Regions from separate parts of the Streptomyces sp. NPDC048192 genome, predicted to be linked through region 2. Evidence: riboswitches for the same ligand, from Rfam matches in the RefSeq annotation. Region 2 holds a riboswitch; each other region holds the start of a gene.

Region 1 (5,255 bases), on a different contig from region 2:
GCGGGCCTGGACGTGCCGCTGCCGCAGGGCGAGGGCATCGGCTACCAGCTGCTGGCCCTGGCGGCCCGCGCCGAGGCGGAGGGCGTGGACCCGGAAGCGGCCCTGCGCGCGGCGGCACGCGCGTACCGGGACGCGATCCGTCAGGCGGAGGGCGTCGCTCCCGAGGCGATACGCCGGGCCACCGACGGCCACCGCGACGCGGAGACCCACGAGGCGGGGGATACGGTCGACCCGTGACCGGCCAGCACCACCCGACCCCCGACCCCGGCGACCTCCCGGGCCCCGTGCCCGCGCTGTTCAGCTGGGAGTTCGCCACCGACCCCTATCCCGCCTACGCCTGGCTGCGCGAGCACGCGCCGGTGCGGCGGACGCGACTGCCCAGCGGGGTGGAGGCCTGGCTGGTCACCCGGTACGGCGACGCCCGGCAGGCCCTCGCCGACCAGCGGCTGAGCAAGAACCCCGCGCATCACGACGAGCCGGCGCACGCCAAGGGCAAGACCGGTATCCCGGGCGAGCGCAAGGCGGAGTTGATGACGCATCTGCTGAACATCGACCCGCCGGACCACACCCGGCTGCGCCGGCTGGTCAGCAAGGCGTTCACCCCCCGCCGGGTCGCCGAGTTCGCGCCGCGGGTGCAGGAGCTGACCGACCGTCTCATCGACCGGTTCGCCGGGCAGGGCTCCGCCGACCTCATCCACGAGTTCGCCTTCCCGCTGCCCATCTACGCCATCTGCGACCTGCTCGGCGTCCCGCGCGAGGACCAGGACGACTTCCGGGACTGGGCGGGGATGATGATCCGCCACGGCGGCGGGCCCCGGGGCGGGGTCGCGCGGTCCGTGAAGAAGATGCGCGGCTACCTCGCCGAACTCATCCACAGGAAGCGCGAGGCGCTGCCCGCCGAGCCCGTGCCCGGCGAGGACCTCATCTCCGGCCTGATCCGCGCCTCCGACCACGGCGAGCACCTCACCGAGAACGAGGCCGCGGCGATGGCCTTCATCCTGCTGTTCGCCGGTTTCGAGACCACCGTGAACCTGATCGGCAACGGCACCTACGCCCTGCTCACCCACCCCGGGCAGCGCGAGCGGCTCCAGGCGTCCCTGGCCCACGGGGAGAGGGACCTGCTGGAGACCGGCGTCGAGGAACTGCTGCGCTACGACGGCCCGGTGGAGCTGGCCACCTGGCGGTTCGCCACCGAGCCGCTCACCATCGGCGGACAGGACATCGCGCCGGGCGACCCGGTGCTGGTGGTGCTCGCGGCGGCGGACCGGGACCCGGAGCGGTTCGCCGGCCCGGACGTGCTGGACCTCGCCCGCCGCGACAACCAGCACCTCGGCTACGGCCACGGCATCCACTACTGCCTCGGCGCGCCGCTCGCCCGGCTGGAGGGCCAGACCGCACTCGCCACCCTGCTCACCCGGCTGCCCGACCTGCGGCTCGCCGCCGATCCCGCCGATCTGCGCTGGCGCGGCGGGCTCATCATGCGGGGACTGCGCACGCTGCCCGTGGAGTTCACGCCCACCGCCTGACGACGCTCCGTGGAGAAAAAAGTGACGGGCGTTCAACTATGTGATCTTCACGTGATCTGCGCGGCATGAACTTGTGACAAGTGATCGTCTGACGATACGTTCACCCATCAGCGTGGCGAGGGCACCGTCCGCCGCGCCGGTTCTGCAGTCGCACGAAAGGCTTCCGCATGCTCTCCGGGAACGGTCGTCACCGTCGCCCCCGTCAGGCTCCGGCCCTCCTCGTCGCGGCCGGAGTGACCGGCTCGGCCATCGCCATCCCGCTCCTCGGCGCCGCGAGCGCCCACGCCGCCGACGGCACCACCTGGGACCGGGTCGCCGAGTGCGAGAGCGGCGGATCCTGGAGCGCGGACACCGGGAACGGCTACTACGGCGGCCTGCAGATCTCGCAGGAGGACTGGGACAAGTACGGCGGCACGCAGTTCGCGGAGAGCGCCGACCAGGCCAGCCGCAACCAGCAGATCGCCGTCGCCGAGAAGATCCTCGCCGACAGGGGCACCGCGCCGTGGGCCATGTGCGCGCTGACCGCCGGGCTGACCTCCCACTCCGGCTCGCTCGACGTCGACACCGGCGTCGGCGGCTCCGGCGGCAGCGGCGGTGCGGACGGCGCCTCCGGCTCGGCCGACGGCTCCGGCTCGTCCGGTCTGCCGGATTCGTCCTCCCAGGGCTCCGGTTCCGACCAGACGTCCGGCTCGGACTCCTCCGGCTCCGGCACCTCCAGCCCCGCCCCGGACGCGAGCGGCACGCCCGCTCCGGGCGCCGGCGGCGACGCCACCGGCACCCCGGACACGGCCGGCCCCACCGGAACCAGCACCCCCAAGTCGGACAAATCTCATGAGTCCGGCACGCGGGACGCCGGACGTTCACAGGGGAGCGCCGGTTCCTCCGCGGCGACGCCGGGTGCCGACAAGTCGGACAATTACCAGCAGAGCGCCGGTTCTTGGAGCCTGGTCGACACTGGAGCGCTCAGCAGTGGCGGACGTCACCGCGGCGCAAGCGCGGACGAAAGCGTGACAAACGGTCAGGAGTCCGCGGAGTCCGGCCGTCACGCCGGCCGCGGACCGGACACGTACACCGTCCGCGAGGGCGACTCCCTCGCCTCCATCGCCGACTCGCTCGGCGTCGACGGCGGCTGGCACGCGCTCTACGAGAGCAACAAGAAGGTCATCGGCGCCGACCCGGACCACATCGCCGCCGGTCAGACCCTGAAAGTCGACGGATAAGACGGCGCCGGTCAGGGCCAGTTGACGCCCCACTTGATCACACAATGTCCGGTTTGGAGAAAGTGTGGGATGAGTCTCAGAAGCCCTGATCGTCTTTGAAATTCGGCCGACGGCCTGTCTACGGTCAGGACCGCTCGTCACCACGAGCCCCGGCAGTCGCAACGCCGAATCCTGCCAGCGGTTGCCCGGGAACAGTCGTCGCGTCAAGCGCCGTAGGCAGGAGCGGGGGACCCAAGGTAAGTGCCGCGCCCAGCAGTTGCTGCTCGGCCGGCTAGGGGTGAAGCCGCACCTCGCGCAAGCGGGAGTGCGGCCGGGCAACTCAACCGGCCCGAACCCGACAGCTCACCTCGCAGGCGTCGGTGAGGGGATCGATCCATGCTGTTTTCCGTCAAGGGCAAGCACCGCCGCCCGTCCAAGGCCGTCCGTGCCGTCGCGCTCGCCGGTGTCACCGGCGCCGCCGTCGCCGCCCCGCTGATGGCCGCGGGCAACGCCTCCGCCGCCACCGCCTCCCAGTGGGACGCCGTCGCCCAGTGCGAGTCCGGCGGCAACTGGTCCATCAACACGGGCAACGGCTTCTACGGCGGCCTGCAGTTCACCAACTCCACCTGGGCCGCCTACGGCGGCACCGCCTACGCCCCGCGTGCCGACCTGGCCGGCAAGGCCCAGCAGATAGCCGTCGCCGAGAAGGTCCTCGCGGGCCAGGGCAAGGGCGCCTGGCCGGTCTGCGGCACCGGCCTGAGCAGCACGCCGTACAACGGCTCCGCTCCCGCCGCCTCCACGAAGTCGTCGTCGAGCGGCACCGCCACCCGCTCCACCGACCAGCAGGCCGCCACCCGCTCCACCACGCGCACGGCCCCGTCGGCGAGCAAGACCGTCACCACCCCGACCGGTGCGAAGGTCAAGAAGGGCGACGGCGAGTACAAGGTGGTCAAGGGCGACACCCTCAGCTCCATCGCCGTCAAGCACGGCGTGCAGGGCGGCTGGCAGAAGCTGTTCCAGCTGAACAAGGACATCGTCAAGAACGCCGACCTCATCTACCCGGGTCAGCAGCTGCACCTCAAGTGACGGCCGGGGGCTGACGCCCGGCTCCGGGCCGGCCCACAGCGTCCTCACAGCCGCCGCCCCCACACTGGAGGCCTCGTGAGGGCCACCCCCCGTCCCCACGGGCTCCCCGCCCCGGCGCGCGTTCCCCCGTACGCGCCGGGGCGGGGCTTTTCTTTGCCCGGCCGTCTTCTGCCGTTCCCCCGCACCCCCCTTTGTTCCGGCGGTGAACAATGGGTACCGTCTGCGTGTCCCTCCCGTCCACGGGACGGTCGGTCGGTGGCCGGCGCCCCGGGGACGGTTAGGCTCTAGTCGCACGGCGCGGCCGCAAGGCACACGCCCCGCACTTCCAGCGTCACATCCCAAGAAGGAGATGCTCGTGCCGTCCATCGACGTCGTCGTAGCCCGGGAAATCCTGGACTCCCGAGGCAACCCCACGGTCGAGGTCGAGGTCGGCCTCGACGACGGCAGCACGGGTCGTGCCGCCGTCCCGTCCGGCGCCTCGACGGGCGCCTTCGAGGCCATCGAGCTGCGCGACGGTGACCCCAACCGCTACCAGGGCAAGGGCGTCGAGAAGGCCGTCCTCGCCGTCATCGAGCAGATCGGCCCGGAGCTGGTCGGCTACGACGCCACCGAGCAGCGCCTGATCGACCAGGCCATGTTCGACCTGGACGCCACCGACAACAAGGGCTCCCTCGGCGCCAACGCCATCCTCGGCGTCTCCCTCGCCGTCGCCCACGCCGCCTCCGAGGCGTCCGACCTCCCCCTCTTCCGCTACCTGGGCGGCCCCAACGCGCACCTGCTGCCGGTGCCGATGATGAACATCCTCAACGGCGGCTCGCACGCGGACTCCAACGTGGACATCCAGGAGTTCATGATCGCCCCGATCGGCGCGGAGTCCTTCTCCGAGGCCCTGCGCTGGGGCGCCGAGGTCTACCACACGCTGAAGAAGGTCCTGAAGAACAAGGGCCTGGCCACCGGTCTCGGCGACGAGGGCGGCTTCGCCCCGAACCTCGGCTCCAACCGCGAGGCCCTGGACCTCATCCTGGAGGCCGTCAAGGAGGCCGGCTACACCCCCGGCGAGCAGATCGCGCTCGCCCTGGACGTGGCCGCGTCCGAGTTCTACAAGGACGGCTCCTACGTCTTCGAGGGCAAGAACCGCTCGGCCGCCGAGATGACCGAGTACTACGCGGAGCTGGTCGAGGCCTACCCGCTGGTCTCCATCGAGGACCCGCTGTTCGAGGACGACTGGGAGGGCTGGAAGACCATCACCGCCCAGCTCGGCGACAAGGTCCAGCTCGTCGGCGACGACCTGTTCGTCACCAACCCCGAGCGCCTCGCCCGCGGCATCGAGGAGGGCGCCGCCAACGCCCTGCTGGTCAAGGTGAACCAGATCGGCTCGCTGACCGAGACCCTGGACGCCGTCGAGCTGGCCCAGCGCAACGGCTACAAGTGCATGATGTCCCAC
Region 2 (5,255 bases):
CGTGTTCACCGCACTCGGCGACCACGGCGGGCACGTGCTCGGCGGGGACGGCGACCACGGCGAGGTCCACGTGGTCGCCGATGTCGCGGACGCTCCGGTGCGCCGGCACCCCGTCGACCTCGGTGAGGTCCTCGGGGAAGGCCTTGTTCACGGCGTGCAGCCGGCCGTCGTAGCCGGCGTCCCTGATGTTGCCGAGGACGCTGCGGCCGACCCCGCCGGGGGCGCGGCCGACGCCGACGACGGCGACGGAGCCGGGCCTGAGCAGCCGCCGTACCGAGCGGCCCTCGGCGCGCTGTTCACGCGCGCGCTGCACGGCCAGGGAGCGGTCGGTGGGTTCGAGGTCGAACTCCAGGCGGACCACGCCGTCCTCGAAGCTGCGCTTCTGCGTGTAGCCGGCGTCCGTGAACACCTTGATCATCTTGGTGTTGGCGGGCAGCACCTCGGCGGTGAAGCGGCGGATGCCGCGCTCGCGGGCGACCGCGGCGATGTGCTCCAGCAGGGCGGAGGCGACCCCGCGCCCCTGGTGCGCGTCCTGCACGAGGAAGGCGACCTCGGCCTCGTCGGCGGGTGCGGCGGCGGGCATGCCGTCCGCGCCGACGCGGTCATAGCGTACGGTGGCGATGAACTCGCCGCCTACGGTGGCCGCGAGTCCCACCCGGTCCACAAAGTCGTGGTGCGTGAAGCGGTGGACGTCCTTGGCGGAGAGCCTGGGGTACGGCGCGAAGAAGCGGTAGTACTTCGACTCGTCCGAGACCTGCTCGTAGAAGCTGACCAGGCGGTCGGCGTCATCAACGGTGATGGGCCTGATGCGTGCGGTGCCACCGTCGCGCAGCACCACGTCCGCCTCCCAGTGGGCGGGATACTGGTGCCGGTCCTTCCGGTCCGCCGAGGTCTGCATGGGCCCCAGAGTACGGCTCGCGTCCGACAACGGCGCGGGGCAGGCTGTGGAGGACGGCACGCCGGATCGAGGCCGCGGTCCGGCAGTGCCCGGGAAGGACACAGGTCCGATCCGGGCATGCTTCACGATATGGGAAACTGGTCTAGACAACCCTGAAGACTGAAGGGCAGCAACACATGGCTGAGCGCCGCGTCAACGTCGGCTGGGCCGAGGGCCTCCACGCCCGCCCCGCCTCCATCTTCGTCCGAGCCGCCGCGGCCGCAGGCGTCCCGGTGACGATCGCCAAGGCTGACGGCACCCCCGTCAACGCGGCCTCCATGCTGGGTGTCCTGGGCCTGGGCGCCCAGGGCGGCGAGGAGATCGTCCTGGCCTCCGACGCCGAGGGCGCGGACGCCGCTCTCGACCGCCTGGCCAAGCTGGTCTCCGAGGGCCTCGAGGAACTGCCCGAGACGGTCTGAGCACCGGGCACGCCGACCAGCGGAAGCCGTGTCGCCCTTTTCCGGGGCGGCGCGGCTTCCGCCCTTTTCCGGGATCATTGCGCTCACACGTGAATTCGGGCAGCGGAAATACACCGCCACCGAATTCCTCTTCTTTGTATACGGCGTCCGTGTTAATGCCGCAGACCCGAGATGTTTACGGCGTGTTGCGAAGTCCTCACACGCTCGGCGGCCCGCGGAGTGCGCAGCCGGTGCGCGGCCGTCGTGCGCTCGGTGTGCAGCGCCGTGAGCGCCCGCGCGCGTTCGCCGTCCCCGCGCGCCACCGCGTCGACGATGGCGCCGTGCTCCGCCCAGGCGTCCACCGGGCTGGCCGGCGCCTCCACGGCGTACATCCAGGCGATCTTGTGCCGGAGCTGGGTGAGCATCGCGGTCAGCGAGGGGCTGCCGCAGGCCTGGGCGAGCGTCTCGTGGAACCAGCCGCCCAGCGAGCGCAGATCCTCGCTGTTGCCCCTCCTGGCCCGCTCCTGGCCCAGCCTGACCAGGCCGCGCAGCACCTTCAGGTGGGCCTCGGTGCGCCGCTGGGCGGCCCGCGCGGCACCGAGCGGCTCCAGCAGCGTCCGCATCTCCAGCAGGTCGGCGGCCTCCTGCTCGGTCGGCTCGGCCACGCACGCGCCCGCGTGCCGGCGCGTCACCACGAACCCCTCGGCCTCCAGGGTGCGCAGGGCCTCCCGGACGGGGACGCGCGAGACGCCGTAGCGGCGGGCCAGGACGTCCTCGGTGAGGCGGCCGCCGCGCTCGTGGACGCCGGCGATGATGTCGTCCCGGATCGCCGTGCACACCGAATGCGCCGGAATACGCATGACCGACCTCCGCCTTAATCCCCGTGAAACGCCGACGATGGACGCCTGTTCCGTGACTCTATTCCAAGGAGCCGGAATTTCCGACGGCAGGCCGGAAGCCATGGATATTTTTTGGTCAGCGCCAGGGCGGAGCCGGCGGGAAAACGGCGAAAGCCCCGGCTCGGTGAGCCGGGGCCTCGCCGGGGCCTCGTCCGCCGCGCGCCGCGGTGTCAGACGTTCACGCCGTGCTTGCGGAGATAGGCGACGGGGTCGACGTCGGAGCCGTAGTCCGGGGTCGTACGGGCCTCGAAGTGCAGGTGCGGGCCGGTGGTGTTGCCGGTCGCGCCGGACAGGCCGATCTGCTGGCCCGGGACGACGCGCTGGCCGACGGAGACGCCGATGGACGACAGGTGGCCGTACTGGGTGTACATGCCGTCGGCCATCCTGATCACGATCTGGTTGCCGTACGCGCCGCCCCAGCCGGTGGAGACGACGGTGCCGGCGCCGACCGCGTGGACGGCCGTGCCGCTCGCCGCGTGGAAGTCGATGCCGGTGTGCGAGCCGGAGGCCCACAGGGAGCTGCTGGCCTTGTAGCCGGTGGAGACGTAGGAGTTCGCGATCGGGGCGACGAAGGTGTTCAGCAGGCGCTTGCGCTCGGCCTCGCGCGCCGCGCGCTCCCGGGCCTCGCGCTCCTGCCTGGCCTTACGGGCCGCGGCCTCCGCGGCCGCCTTCTGCTCGGCGGCCCGCTTCTGCGCGGCGGCCTGCGCGTCGATGTGCTCGGCCACGTCGTCGCTGACGGCGAGGACCGGGGTGAGGCCGGTCTGCGCCACGGTGTTCTCCGCGGCGAGCGCCGGGGAGGCGGCGAGGGTGCCGATGACTCCGGTGGTGGTGAGGGCAGCGATGCCGGCCGCCTGAGCGGTGGTGCGCTTGACCCGGCCGGGCTTGCGGTGCTTCCCGGTGGCGCACGTGAACGCCATGGAGTGGCTGGTCCTTTCCTTCCCTCTCGCCTACCGGGTTAGCTGACGGGTTCGGAGCAGGAAGGTCTCCTACGGGCTCCCTCGCGGCTCGCGCGGGCGCCCGATTCACCCCAGGGACGTGGGTCCCCGGCTCCCCTGGCTCGCGCCGTACGGGGACTCGGCGATGACTGTCCGGTGCCGCGGGTGCGGCGCACTGCCGGCGGACAGCCCGGACGACGCTACGAAAACCCGCTTTCGAATCCCAAACGGATCCGGGTGTTTGTAGCGCATCCCACAGGGCAGACAGGCAACCTCCGCCCCAAATCGGGCATCTGAGGAAGCGAGTGGAACAGCGTGGGGCTCCGACGGTCCACGAGCCGTCGGAGCCCCACGCGCGCGTGGCCGCTACTCGGCCGCCACGACGCTCACTTCGCCGATGCCGAGCGCCTCCACCGGCGCCTTGATCTGCGACGCGTCACCGACGAGGACGGTCACGAGGCGGTCCACCGGGAAGGCGTTCACGACGGCGGCCGTGGCCTCCACCGTGCCCGTCGCCGCGAGCCGCTGATACAGCGTCGCCTGGAAGTCGTCGGGCAGGTGCTGCTCGACCTGGTCGGCCAGCGTGCTCGCGACGGCCGCCGCGGTCTCGTACTTCAGCGGCGCCACCCCGACCAGGTTCTGCACCGCCACGTCCCGCTCGGCGTCGGTCAGGCCCTCCGCCGCGAGGGTGCGCAGCACCTTCCACAGGTCGTCCAGCGCCGGGCCGGTGTTGGGGGTGTCCACGGAGCCGCTGATGGCGAGCATCGACGCGCCCGTGCCGTCCGGCGCGGACCTCAGGACCTGGCCGAAGGCGCGCACCCCGTAGGTGTAGCCCTTCTCCTCGCGCAGGACGCGGTCCAGGCGGGAGGTGAGGGTGCCGCCGAGGCAGTAGGTGCCGAGCACCTGGGCGGGCCACACCCGGTCGTGCCGGTCGGGCCCGATCCGGCCGATGAGCAGCTGCGTCTGGACGGCGCCGGGCCGGTCCACGATGACCACGCGCCCGGTGTCGTCGGCGGTCACCGGCGGCACGGGCCGCGGCTCGCCCGGGGTGCCGGTCCAGGCGCCCAGGGTGTCGGCGAGCAGCGCGTCCAGGTCGACGCCGGTGAGGTCGCCGACCACGACCGCGGTGGCCGTGGCGGGGCGTACGTGCCGGTCGTAGAAGGCGCGTACGGCGCCGGCGTCGATCTTCTCGACGGTCTCCTCGGTGCCCTGGCGGGGACGCGACATGCGGGAAGCCGCCGGGAACAGCTCCTTGGACAGTTCCTTGGCGGCCCGCCGGGCGGGGTTGGCCAGCTCGTGCGGGATCTCGTCCAGGCGGTTGCGGACCAGCCGCTCGACCTCGCTCTCGGCGAAGGCGGGCGCGCGCAGGGCGTCGGCGAGCAGGCCGAGGCCCTTGGGCAGGCGGGAGACCGGGACCTCCAGGCTGAGCCGGACGCCGGGGTGGTCGGCGTGCGAGTCCAGGGTGGCGCCCGCGCGCTCCAGCTCGGCGGCGAACTCCTCGGCGGAGTGCTTGTCGGTGCCCTCGGAGAAGGCCCGCGCCATGATCGTGCCGACGCCGTCCAGGCCGGCCGGCTCGGCGTCCAGGGGCGCGTCCAGCAGCACCTCGACGGCGACGACCTGCTGGCCCGGGCGGTGGCAGCGCAGCACGGTCAGGCCGTTGTCCAGAGCCGAGCGCTCGGGGGCCGGGAACGCCCACGGCCTGGCCTCGCCGGGCTGCGGCTGGGGGTGGAAGTCCATGGTGGCGAGCTCGGTCACTTGGCCGTCTCCTCGTTCTCGTTACCGGCCTCTACGGTCGCTTCCTGCTCCGGGTCCTCGGGGACGCCCGCGTCCGGGACCTCCTCGGGGGTCTTCGGCTCGTACACCAGGACCGCGCGGTTGTCCGGGCGCAGGCGGGCCTTGGCGATCTCCTGGACCTCCTGGGGGGTCACCTCCAGGACGCGCTTGACGGCGGTGAGGGCCAGCTGCGGGTCGCCGAACAGGACGGCGTAGCGGCACAGTTCGTCGGCGCGGCCGGCGACCGTACCGAGCCGGTCCAGCCACTCGCGCTCCAACTGGGCCTGGGCACGCTCCATTTCCTCGGGCGTCG
Region 3 (5,255 bases), on a different contig from region 2:
GCGGCCGAAGCGGGGGCACGCGTGCGTGTCGTCGCGCGCGGCCGTGGCCGGGTCGCCTTCGGCGCCCCACCCTGGAAGCAGCCGAAGCTGCGGCCCGAGTCCCCGTTCGGCCGCGCCTGGTCGCTGTGGGCGCTCAGCTACTACCCGCACCCCTACCGCTATCTGCCCGAGCCCGCCCGGCACTTCCTGGTCCGCCGGGTTCTCGGCCCGCTCGGCGCCTGGTGGCTGCGCGAGCGCTTCGAGAGCGCCGTACAGGTGCAGGAGGTGGCGCGGGTCGTGGCCGCGGAGGCGTCGGACGGCAGGCCGGTCCTGACCGTCCGCACCCACGGCGGCCGCACCGAGCGGCTCACCGCCGACCACGTCATCGCCGCCACCGGCTACCGCGTCGACATCGCGGCGATGGACTTCCTCGGCCACGGACTGCGCACCCGGCTCGCGGTGAGCCGCGGCGCCCCCAGGCTCGGCGCCGGCTTCGTGTCGTCCGTCCCCGGCCTGTACTTCACCGGCCTGCCGGCGGCGTCGTCGTACGGCCCGGTGATGCGTTTCGTCTGCGGCACGGAGTTCGCCTCCCCGCGCCTGGCGAAACACCTCGCGGCGGCCCACGGCTGACACGGGCGCGGCACCCGGAACCGGACGCGTCACGCCACCGGCCCGCGTCCGGTTCCCGCGGGGGCCCGGTCATCGGGAAGCCGGCGGGCGGCACTTGGGGCCGATCAGCACGTAAGTGCGCAGGACGGCATGGTGAGTCGAGGAGGCGCGGTATCCGTATTCTCTGATCATGGCAGCCTCCCCCGCATATGCACTGATCGCCACCGACCTGGACGGGACGCTGCTGCGCGGCGACGACACCGTCTCCGACCGGTCGTTCGCCGCGCTCGCGCGGGTGGCGCGGGCCGGCGCCCGGCACCTGGTGGTCACGGGCCGCCCGGCCCCGCGGGTACGGCCCCTGCTCGCGCGCCTCGGCTGCACGGGGCTCGCGGTGTGCGGGCAGGGCGCACAGGTCTACGACGCCGGGAGCGGCCGGCTGCTGTGGTCGGTCCGGCTGGACCGGGAGCTCGCCGAGACGGCGCTCGGCAAGATCGAGGCCGAGGTGGGGCAGGTCTTCGCGGCCGTCGACCAGGACGGCGTGGAGGGGCTCACGCTCATCGAGCCCGGGTACCGGATGCCGCACCCGACCCTGCCGGCGGTGCGGGTCGGCCGGCGCGACGACCTGTGGTGCGCGCCGATCAGCAAGGTGCTGCTGCGCCACGCCGCCCTGTCGGACGACGAGTTGGCGGCGGTGGCGCGCGCGGTGGTGGGCTCGCTCGCCACGGTCACCATGTCGGGGCCGGGGACCGTGGAGCTGCAGCCGTCCGGGGTGACCAAGGCGACCGGTCTCGCGCTGGCCGCCGAGCGGCTCGGGATCGCTGCGGGGGAGGCGCTGGCGTTCGGCGACATGCCCAACGACATCCCGATGTTCGACTGGGCGGGGCGCGGGATCGCCATGGCCAACGCGCATCCCGAACTCAAGGCCGTGGCCGACGAGATCACCCTGTCGAACGAGGACGACGGCGTCGCCGTCGCCCTCGAACGGCTGTTTCCGGACCCCTGACCCTCGCGTGCCGGACCGGCCGGCCGGCACAACGGGACGCGGCCGTCCTGAGGAGGCCGGCACCGGTTGGGTGCGGCTCCCGTGCACGCGCGCGCACGCGCGTGGACGTGCGCACGCCCGCCGGATGCCCTGCGGCCGCCCGGCAGGCTCCCGTCCGTCAGGTGCGGGAAACGTGCCGGGCGGCCGGGGCCGGGGCGGCCCGCGGCACCGGCGGCGGCCGGGTCGCGGGACCGTTCAGGGGGCGGCCCATGGCTGTGGATTGGGAGGGGGCGTCAGTAGGCGCTGTTGACGTTGTCGATCGACCCGTAGCGCGCGGCTGCGTAGTTGCAGGCCGCGGTGATGTTGGCGACCGGGTCGTAGGGGCTGAAGGAGGTGCCGGCCACGTGGTACGCCTTGAACGTGGGGTCGATCACCTGGAGCAGACCCTTGGACGGGATGCCCGCGGCGGCGTTGGAGTCCCACAGGTTGACGGCGTTCGGGTTGCCGGAGGACTCCCGCATGACGTTGCGGTAAATCCCGTCGTAGGTGCCGGGGATGCCCTTCTGGGACATGATCGCGAGCGACTGGCGGATCCAGCCGTCCAGGTTGCCCTGGAACCCGCCGGGGGTGGCGGGGGTCGTGGTGCCGCTCGTGGTGGCCGCGGAGGCGCTGGTGGCGCCGATGAGCGGCAGGGCGAGTACGGCGGCGCCGGTGCCCACGGCGGCGAGGACGCGGGCGAGGCGGCTGTTGCGGGGTCGGCGGTGCCGAGCGGCTGCAGGCATGGGACGTTCCTCTCCTACGCCTGCGAGGTGAGCTGTCGGGTTCGGGCGGGGAGGTGCCCGGCCGTGCCCGGAAGAGACACGGCTTCACCCCTAGCCGTACCGGTGCGGTGCCGACCGGTCCGGCGACTTACCTGGGTCCCCCGCTCCTGCCGTACGAATGGTCCGTGGATGGGTGAGCGGGCGGCGGCAGGATTCGGCGTCCGCCCGACGGCCGGGAAGGTATGCGAGAGCACACGCCGGGAACAAGTATCTGCGTCACACAACGCCCCATTTGACCTTGGTCAATGCCATATGTGGCACTTGATCCTTTGCGGCCGCCAAGCCTCAACTGCCCTGCCGGGCAAGGCGAGAGAAGGGCGCGGCGGGTTCCTGCGGGAGAGACGGCGCGTGACCCAACTCACGTAATAACAAAGTATGTCAAATACGATATGGGGGATTTGCGTGCATCGGCTGAGCGGCGGAACCCGTGGCATGGTGCCCGTCGTTGTCGTGGTGATCGCGGTGGCCGCCGAGGGCGTGGGTGATCGCCGCGGCGTGGAGGAGGGTGCACGGGGTCGCTCCGTCCGCCTGTCGTTCGCGACAAAGCGGGTGGGTTCCTGTTAAGTCGATGAATGTCCGTTTTTACCACTTGATCGAAAACATACCGGTCATGATCCGATAGCACCCGGGCTGGACCGGTGGGCGCTATCGGTGATCGAACAGGGACCGGATACGCTGACTTGAGTGATGGCAGCGACCTATCGACAAACCGTGTAATCGCCAGCAGACACCAGCAGACAGGAGACCCCTCGTGACCGTCGTCGGGCCGTTCGGGCTGAGCGTGCGGGACCAGGCTCTCGAAGCCGATGTCCAGGCCGGATTGGCGGCTGTCGAGGAAGGCTTGCTCGAGGCCACCAAGAGCGAGGTCCCGTTCATCACGGAGGCCGCGCAGCACCTCGTACGGGCCGGCGGGAAGCGGTTCCGGCCGCTGCTCGTGATGCTCGCGGCCCAGTTCGGCGACCCCTACGCGCCGGGCGTCGTGCCGTCGGCCGTGGTCGTGGAGCTGACCCACCTGGCCACGCTGTACCACGACGACGTCATGGACGAGGCGGCCGTCCGGCGCGGCGTCGACAGCGCCAACACCCGCTGGGGCAACTCCGTCGCGGTCCTCACCGGCGACTTCCTCTTCGCCCGCGCCTCCCAGATCCTCGCCGACCTCGGCCCCGAGGCGGTCCGCGTGCAGGCCCTGGCGTTCGAACGGCTGGTCACCGGCCAGATCCTGGAGACCGCCGGCCCCTCCGACGGCCGCGACCCGGTCGAGCACTACCTGGACGTGCTCGCCGGCAAGACGGGCTCGCTGGTGGCCGTGTCCTGCCGGTTCGGCGCGATGATGTCGGGCGCCGACGAGACGGTGGTCGACGTGCTCACCCAGTACGGCGAGCGGCTCGGGGTCGCCTTCCAGCTCGCCGACGACGTCCTGGACATCGCCTCCGACTCGCACGAGTCCGGCAAGACCCCGGGCACCGACCTGCGCGAGGGCATCCCCACGCTGCCCGTGCTCCGGCTGCGCGAGCGCGCCGCCCGCCTGCGGCTGCCCGAGGACGTCGCCCTGTGCGAGCTGCTGGACTCCGACCTCAGCGACGACGCCCGGCACGCCGAGGCGCTGGCCGCGCTGCGCGCCCACCCGGCGCTGGAGCAGGCCCGCCGGGACACCGTCCGGTACGCGGAGGAGGCCCGCTCCGCGCTCGCCCCGCTGCGGGAGTGCGACGCCAAGGCGGCGCTGCTGGAGCTGTGCGACGCGGTCGTCCACCGCGCCGGCTGACCCGGACCGCCCACACCCCTCCGCCGACGCGCACCACGCAGGCCGTCGGCGGCCATGCACCCTCGTGTACGGCCGTGCCCCTCGTACGGCCACGCGCGCGTGCGTGCACGGCATCGCGTACGGCCCTCCCGCCCGTACGGCCCCCTCCGTTCCGGTGAGACCCCTACGGGTCGGCGGATCCGGGTGCCCTGCGTGTCATACCGCAGGAGTACGCGGAGTTGGCTCCGAGGTCTGACGCTTCCTCAAGGCCGATTTGGTGAGATGGAAACCACGGAAATCACCACTCCTCACCGATTCGGGTGAGAATGGCGGCTCAGGTGGACCAGCGTGAGGACAGCCGCCGCCGACGACGGAGGTAAGGCAGAGATGGCACCGTACGAATCCGACGACGCAGTGGACGCCGCACGAGTGGACGCCACGCGGGACGAGGAAGCGCACGCCGGCCGCCGCAAGGCCGCCCGCTACGCGGTCCCGGTCGCGGTGGTGGGCGTGGCTGCGGCCACGATCGGTCTGGTCCCGGCGCTCGCCGCCTCCGGTGACCCCGACCTGCCCAGGATCACCGCCCAGCAGCTCATCGAGAAGATCGCCAAGTCGGACGTCCAGCAGATGTCCGGGACCGTGCGGATCGACACCGACCTCGGACTGCCCGACCTCGGCGGCCTGGAGAACAGCCTGGCCTCCGGCGCCGCCAAGGGCTCCGGCGACGGCTCCTCCGCCGACCCGCAGTCCAAGCTCACCGAACTGGTCTCCGGCACGCACACCCTGCGCGTCGCCGCCGACGGCCCGGAGAAGCAGAAGCTGTCGCTGCTGGAGAGCGGCTCCGAGTACAGCCTCATCCACAACGGCAAGAACGTGTGGGGCTACGACAGCAAGAGCAACGAGGTCTACCACGGCACCTCGGCCGGCTCCGGCAAGGAGCACCGGGCCGAGCCCCCGGCCACCCCGAAGGACTTCGCCGACCAGGCGCTGAAGTCGGTGGACGACACCACGTCCGTCACCGTCGACGGCACCGAGCGGGTCGCCGGCCGCGACGCCTACAAGCTGCTGGTCAAGCCCCGCCAGTCCGGCACCACGGTCGGCGCGATCAGTATCGCCGTGGACG
Region 4 (5,255 bases), on a different contig from region 2:
CTGCGTGGCGGCGGGAGTGTCGGGCATGCGGATCCCTCCGTAGGCTGCTTGCTTCAGATTTGAAGCAGCGATACGCGGGGACCCTACCGCATGCTTAAAACTTAAAGCAATCAGTTTCCGCCGGCCGGGGAACCGGTCGCGGAACCCGGGCCGGAACAGGACGATCGGCGCCGCCAGGGCACGTCCTCCGCCCGGGGCGCGGCGCCCTCACCCTGGAGGCCGCGCGCGATCCCGGTGCAGATCTCCTCCAGCTGCCCCACCTGCTCCGGCGTGAGCCGGTCGAAGAGGGTGGCGCGCACCGTCTCGACGTGCCCGGGCGCCGTACGTTCCAGTACGGCCATGCCCTCGTCCGTCAGGACGGCGATGCTGCTGCGCTTGTCCCAGCGGCAGTCCTCCCGGCGCACCAGCCCGTCCCGCTCGAGCCGGCTCACCGCGTAGGTCAGCCTGCTGCGCGTGATCTTCAGCGTCTCGGCGAGGTCGGTCATGCGCAGCCGCCGGTCGGGCGCGTCGGAGAGGTTGGCCAGCACGGAGTAGAACAGGTGGGGCATGCCGGCGTCCTGCTGGAGCTGTCGGTCGATCGCGTCCTCCAGGAGGTGCGTCGCGGCCAGGTACGCGCGCCAGGCGCGCTGCTCCTCGGGGCTGAGCCAGCGGGTCGTCATGCCGCCAGTGTAAGTTTGTTTCAAACTTGAACCAAGCACGCCGCCCCCAGGGAGACCGCGCCGATGTCGTACCCGTACGTGCTGCTGTCCGCCGCCGTCTCCCTCGACGGCTACCTGGACGACACCGGTCCCGACCGGCTGCTGCTGTCCAGCCCGGCCGACTTCGACCGGGTCGACGCGGTGCGGGCCTCCGTCGACGCCATCCTCGTCGGCGCCGGCACGATCCGCGCCGACAACCCGAGGCTGCTGGTCAACTCCGCCGAGCGGCGCGCGGCCCGGCTCCGGGCGGGCCGGCCGGAGTATCCGCTGAAGGTGACCGTCACCGCCACCGGCGACCTCGACCCCGGCGCGCGGTTCTGGCACACCGGCGGCGACAAGCTCGTCTACACCACCGACGAGGGGGCCGAGCGGGCCGTCGGCCGGGTCGGCGGCGTGGCCGACGTCGTCCCGCTCGGCCCCGGCCTCGACTGGCGGGCGCTGCTGTCGCATCTGCACGACGTGCGCGGGGTGCGGCGGCTGATGGTCGAGGGCGGTGGCACGGTCCACACCCAGCTGCTGCGCCAGGGCCTCGCCGACGAGCTGCAGCTGGTCCTCGCGCCGCTGTTCGTCGGCGACCCGGCCGCGCCCCGCCTCTTCGGGCCGGGCGGCTACCAGGCCGGCCGGCTGCGGCTCACCGAGACCCGCCGTATCGAGGACGTGGTCCTCATGCGGTACGAGCCGACGGCCCCCGGCAGCGGCCCGCTGCCCACCGCCGCCGACCGGCACTGGCTGCGTACCGCCTGCGAGCTGGCCGCACTGTGCCCGCCCTCGAAGACGGCGTTCAGCGTCGGCGCGGTGGTGGTCGGCGCCGACGGCACGGAGCTGGCCCGCGGCCATTCGCGGGAGGGCGGCGACGCGGTGGTCCACGCCGAGGAGGCCGCGCTGGCGAAGATCGATCCGGCCGACCCGCGCCTGGCCGGCGCCACGGTCTACAGCAGCCTGGAGCCCTGCGCCCGGCGCGCCTCGCGGCCCGAGCCCTGCGCCGAGCTGATCCTTCGCGCGGGAGTACGGCGGGTGGTCACGGCGTGGCGGGAGCCGGACACCTTCGTGCCGGGGGCCGACGGGACCGGGGTCCTGGCCGCCGGGGGCGCGCAGGTGGTCGTCCTGCCGGAGCTGGAGGACCTCGCCAAGACGCCGAACGCCCACCTGCTGGGGTAAACACCCAGGGCCCGGAAACCAGCTGGTTTCCGGGCCCTGGGCCTTCAGTAGCGGGGACAGGATTTGAACCTGCGACCTCTGGGTTATGAGCCCAGCGAGCTACCGAGCTGCTCCACCCCGCGTCGTTGTGACTCCAGCATACACCAGTCCGAAGGCCGCCCGACGCCGCTCCCGGCCGGTCCTCACCAAGAGTGAGCGGGCGAGCGCCGTGCGCATAACATCTGAGACGCCATCATAAACGCCGACGCTGCTGTACGCCGGTCAACTCGCCCGTTTTTGCCGCACTCTTGGCTGGTAAGTCCCCCGCCGGAAACCTTAATGATCAAGCCGAACGGCTTGGAAAGTGACTGTCAGGTCTATTAACGTTCGATAACGCAGCGCGGTCGTCCCAGCCGTCACAAGAGGCGGCTCCGTGCGCACGCGCCGAATCCCGCGAGGGAACCGGGGAACCACCACCTTGGGGTGAATCACGCGGATGCCGTCGTGAACTCGCAGAGTCCACGACCGGTATACGCGCGTAGGAGACCTTCCTGCTCCGAACCCGTCAGCTAACCCGGTAGGCGGAGGAAGGAAAGGAGCACGCCCGAGTGGCGTCCAACCGGCCCGCCCCAGAAGCCCCCTTCATCCCCCAGCAGGCCGAGCCGGAGACCTTCGGCTACGGCGCCTACCGCGCCGAGGAGGGCCCCTGGGAGGAGTGGAACCCCACCGAGGACTCCGTCGCCCCGGTCCGCGGCCGGCACCGCGTCGCCAAGCAGCGCGGCGGCTTCGCGCGCAGCTCCACCGTCCTCGGCGTCGGTGTGATGGCCGCGGTCGGCGCGGGCGGCATGGCCAGCGCCAACACCGGCAAGCCGCCGGTCTCCATCTCCCTGCCGGACCTGGACTCCGTCGAGCACATCTTCGGCGGCTCCTCCCACACGCCCGAGGCCACCGCCGCCGGGCTCAGCAAGGTCGGCACCACCACCGACAGCGCCGAGAGCGGCAACGCGGGCGAGGCGCTGCGCAACCGGATCATGGCCCAGGCCGAGCAGCAGCGGGGCCAGGCCGACAGCAAGGCCACCGCCGCCGCGCTCGCCGCCGCCGAGAAGCAGACCGCCGACGCGGCCGCCAAGGCGGAGAAGGAGGCCGCCGCCAAGGCCGCCGCCGCCAAGGACAAGGCGGAGGCCGACGCCAAGAAGGCCGCCGAGGCCAAGCGGCTGGCGGAGCTGGCCAAGGAGTACACGCTGCCGGTCGTGTCGTACACGATCACCGGCACCTTCGGGCAGCCCGGCGCGATGTGGTCGTCCGGCTACCACACCGGTCTCGACTTCGCCGCCCCCACCGGCACCCTCATCAAGGCCGTCCACAGCGGCACGGTCACCGAGGCCGGCTGGGCCGGCGCCTACGGCTACCGCACCGTCCTGACCCTGGACGACGGCACCGAGCTGTGGTTCTGCCACCAGTCCTCGATCAACGTCTCCGTCGGCCAGAAGGTCTCCACCGGCCAGGTCATCGGCCGCGTCGGCGCCACCGGCAACGTCACCGGTCCGCACCTGCACCTGGAGGTCCACCCGAACGGGCAGGCCACCGCCATAGACCCGGCGCCCTGGCTGCGCGACAAGGGCCTCAACCCCTGAGCCGCACCGCTCTTTCCGCGGGATTCCCGCGCCGGCGGCGGAATGCGATCATCCGCCGCCGGCGTTGACTTGGAGCATGACTTCTCTGCGCACACTCGGTTCCTCCGGCCTCGAGGTCTTCCCGCTCTGCCTGGGCGGCAACGTCTTCGGCTGGACCGCGGACGAGGCGACCTCCTTCGCCGTCCTCGACGCCTACGCGGAGGCCGGCGGCAACTTCATCGACACCGCCGACTCCTACACGGCCTGGATCGAGGGCCACAAGGGCGGCGAGTCCGAGACGGTCCTCGGCAAATGGATCAAGTCCCGCGGCAACCGCGACCGCGTCGTCGTCGCCACCAAGGTCAGCCAGCACCCCGAGTACCAGGGGCTGTCCGCCGCCAACATCAAGGCCGCCGCCGACGCCTCCCTGCGCCGCCTGGACACCGACTACATCGACCTGTACTACACCCACTTCGACAAGCCCGAGACCCCCGTCGAGGAGATCATCGGCGCGCTCGACGAGCTGGTCCGGGCCGGCAAGGTCCGGCACATCGCCGCCTCCAACATCAGCCCCGAGCGCCTGAAGGCCTCGCTGGACTTCTCCGACCGCGAAGGCCTGGCCCGGTACGTCGCCCTCCAGCCCCACTACAACCTGGTCTCCCGCGACACCTACGAGGGCCCGCTGCAGGACCTGGTCGCCGAGGAGGGCCTGGCCGCGGTGCCGTACTTCTCCCTCGCCGCGGGCTTCCTGACCGGCAAGTACCGCCCCGGCACCAAGGTCGACAGCGCCCGCGCCGGCCGGGCCCGGGAGTACGCCGACTCCGAGCGCGGCCAGAAGGTGCTGGCGGCCCTGGACGAGGTCGCCGCCGCCCACGACGCCCCCGTCGCCACGGTCGCCCTCGCCTGGCTCGCCGCCCAGCCCACCGTCACCGCCCCGATCGCCTCGGCCCGCACGGTGGAGCAGCTCCCGGCCCTGCTCGGCGTGGTCGGCCTGCGGCTGACGGAGAAGGAGCTGGCCCAGCTGACGGAGGCGTCCGCCTGATCCCTCACCGCCGCTGAGCGCCGTTCGCGCCGCGACGGCGCTCAGCACTCGCGGCAGTGGGGGAGGGGCCGAGGCCCCGCGCCCGCCCGCTACGTCCGGTACGGGTTGTAGGCGGAGTAGGGCGCCACCGGACCGCCGTAGGCCGGCCAGTACGGCGTGGGGGCCGGCGGTGTGTGCACCGGACGCGGCTGCGGGGCCACGCGGGCCGCGTACTCCAGTGCCGGCCGGGCCGCCTCCCGCCGCTTCCACAGCTCGTCCAGCAGCTCCCGCTCCCGTACGACGAAGTCGGCCCCGGCCTTGCCGCGGCGCCCCCGGTGCCGCAGGAACGCGAGGGAGGTGGCGTACGCCTCGTACCGGGCCACGGCCTGCGCCGCCGGCCGGCCGCCGTGGTGCCGGGCGTAGTCCCGGGCCGTGCGCCGCGCCCGCATCGACCCGAGCGCGAACGGCTCGGCCGGCCCCAGCCACCCGGCCAGCACATACGCCGGCAGCTCCTCCCGCACGGTGCGCAGCTCCCGCTGCCGCGTGAAGATCGCGAGCCAGGTCAGCAGCGCGAACACGGGCACCATGAATCCGCCGTAGACGGCGAAGAACCCGAACTCGCCGAAGGTGGAGGAGCCGTTCCAGAAGGCGTGCATGCTCATCGCCAGCAGCAGACCGCCGAGCGGCAGCAGCACCCGCCGGGCCCGCTGCCGCTCGGCGGAGAGCGCCGAGACGCCGAAGCCGAGGCCGGTGAGGGTGGTGAACAGCGGGTGCGCGAACGGCGAC

What was found. A riboswitch is a leader RNA that binds a small molecule or an ion and turns the genes downstream of it on or off. The one in region 2 is predicted to bind cyclic di-AMP.
Region 1: linked by a shared signal. The riboswitch ahead of ACGFZN_RS11270 (transglycosylase family protein) and the one ahead of ACGFZN_RS18530 (M23 family metallopeptidase) in region 2 are both predicted to bind cyclic di-AMP.
Region 3: linked by a shared signal. The riboswitch ahead of ACGFZN_RS33590 (transglycosylase SLT domain-containing protein) and the one ahead of ACGFZN_RS18530 (M23 family metallopeptidase) in region 2 are both predicted to bind cyclic di-AMP.
Region 4: linked by a shared signal. The riboswitch ahead of ACGFZN_RS10740 (M23 family metallopeptidase) and the one ahead of ACGFZN_RS18530 (M23 family metallopeptidase) in region 2 are both predicted to bind cyclic di-AMP.

The regions. Positions count from the first base shown of each region.
Region 1 is NZ_JBIDAL010000005.1:99,716-104,970, reverse strand. Features, by position in the region: gene ACGFZN_RS11285 (nucleoside triphosphate pyrophosphohydrolase) at 1-237, shown strand, start outside; gene ACGFZN_RS11280 (cytochrome P450) at 234-1,526, shown strand; gene ACGFZN_RS11275 (transglycosylase family protein) at 1,694-2,746, shown strand; cyclic di-AMP (ydaO/yuaA leader) riboswitch at 2,945-3,117, shown strand; gene ACGFZN_RS11270 (transglycosylase family protein) at 3,122-3,811, shown strand; gene eno (phosphopyruvate hydratase) at 4,167-5,255, shown strand, end outside.
Region 2 is NZ_JBIDAL010000008.1:116,803-122,057, reverse strand. Features, by position in the region: gene ACGFZN_RS18545 (GNAT family N-acetyltransferase) at 1-898, opposite strand, end outside; gene ACGFZN_RS18540 (HPr family phosphocarrier protein) at 1,075-1,356, shown strand; gene ACGFZN_RS18535 (GntR family transcriptional regulator) at 1,509-2,195, opposite strand; gene ACGFZN_RS18530 (M23 family metallopeptidase) at 2,405-3,151, opposite strand; cyclic di-AMP (ydaO/yuaA leader) riboswitch at 3,164-3,324, opposite strand; gene ACGFZN_RS18525 (M16 family metallopeptidase) at 3,536-4,924, opposite strand; gene ACGFZN_RS18520 (M16 family metallopeptidase) at 4,921-5,255, opposite strand, start outside.
Region 3 is NZ_JBIDAL010000019.1:145,917-151,171, forward strand. Features, by position in the region: gene ACGFZN_RS33580 (FAD-dependent oxidoreductase) at 1-609, shown strand, start outside; gene ACGFZN_RS33585 (HAD family hydrolase) at 779-1,591, shown strand; gene ACGFZN_RS33590 (transglycosylase SLT domain-containing protein) at 1,864-2,352, opposite strand; cyclic di-AMP (ydaO/yuaA leader) riboswitch at 2,355-2,561, opposite strand; gene ACGFZN_RS33595 (polyprenyl synthetase family protein) at 3,143-4,153, shown strand; gene ACGFZN_RS33600 (outer membrane lipoprotein carrier protein LolA) at 4,520-5,255, shown strand, end outside.
Region 4 is NZ_JBIDAL010000004.1:533,338-538,592, forward strand. Features, by position in the region: gene ribA (GTP cyclohydrolase II) at 1-27, opposite strand, end outside; gene ACGFZN_RS10725 (MarR family winged helix-turn-helix transcriptional regulator) at 111-659, opposite strand; gene ACGFZN_RS10730 (dihydrofolate reductase family protein) at 723-1,856, shown strand; tRNA gene ACGFZN_RS10735 (tRNA-Met) at 1,905-1,978, opposite strand; cyclic di-AMP (ydaO/yuaA leader) riboswitch at 2,268-2,436, shown strand; gene ACGFZN_RS10740 (M23 family metallopeptidase) at 2,444-3,469, shown strand; gene ACGFZN_RS10745 (aldo/keto reductase) at 3,546-4,490, shown strand; gene ACGFZN_RS10750 (PrsW family intramembrane metalloprotease) at 4,580-5,255, opposite strand, start outside.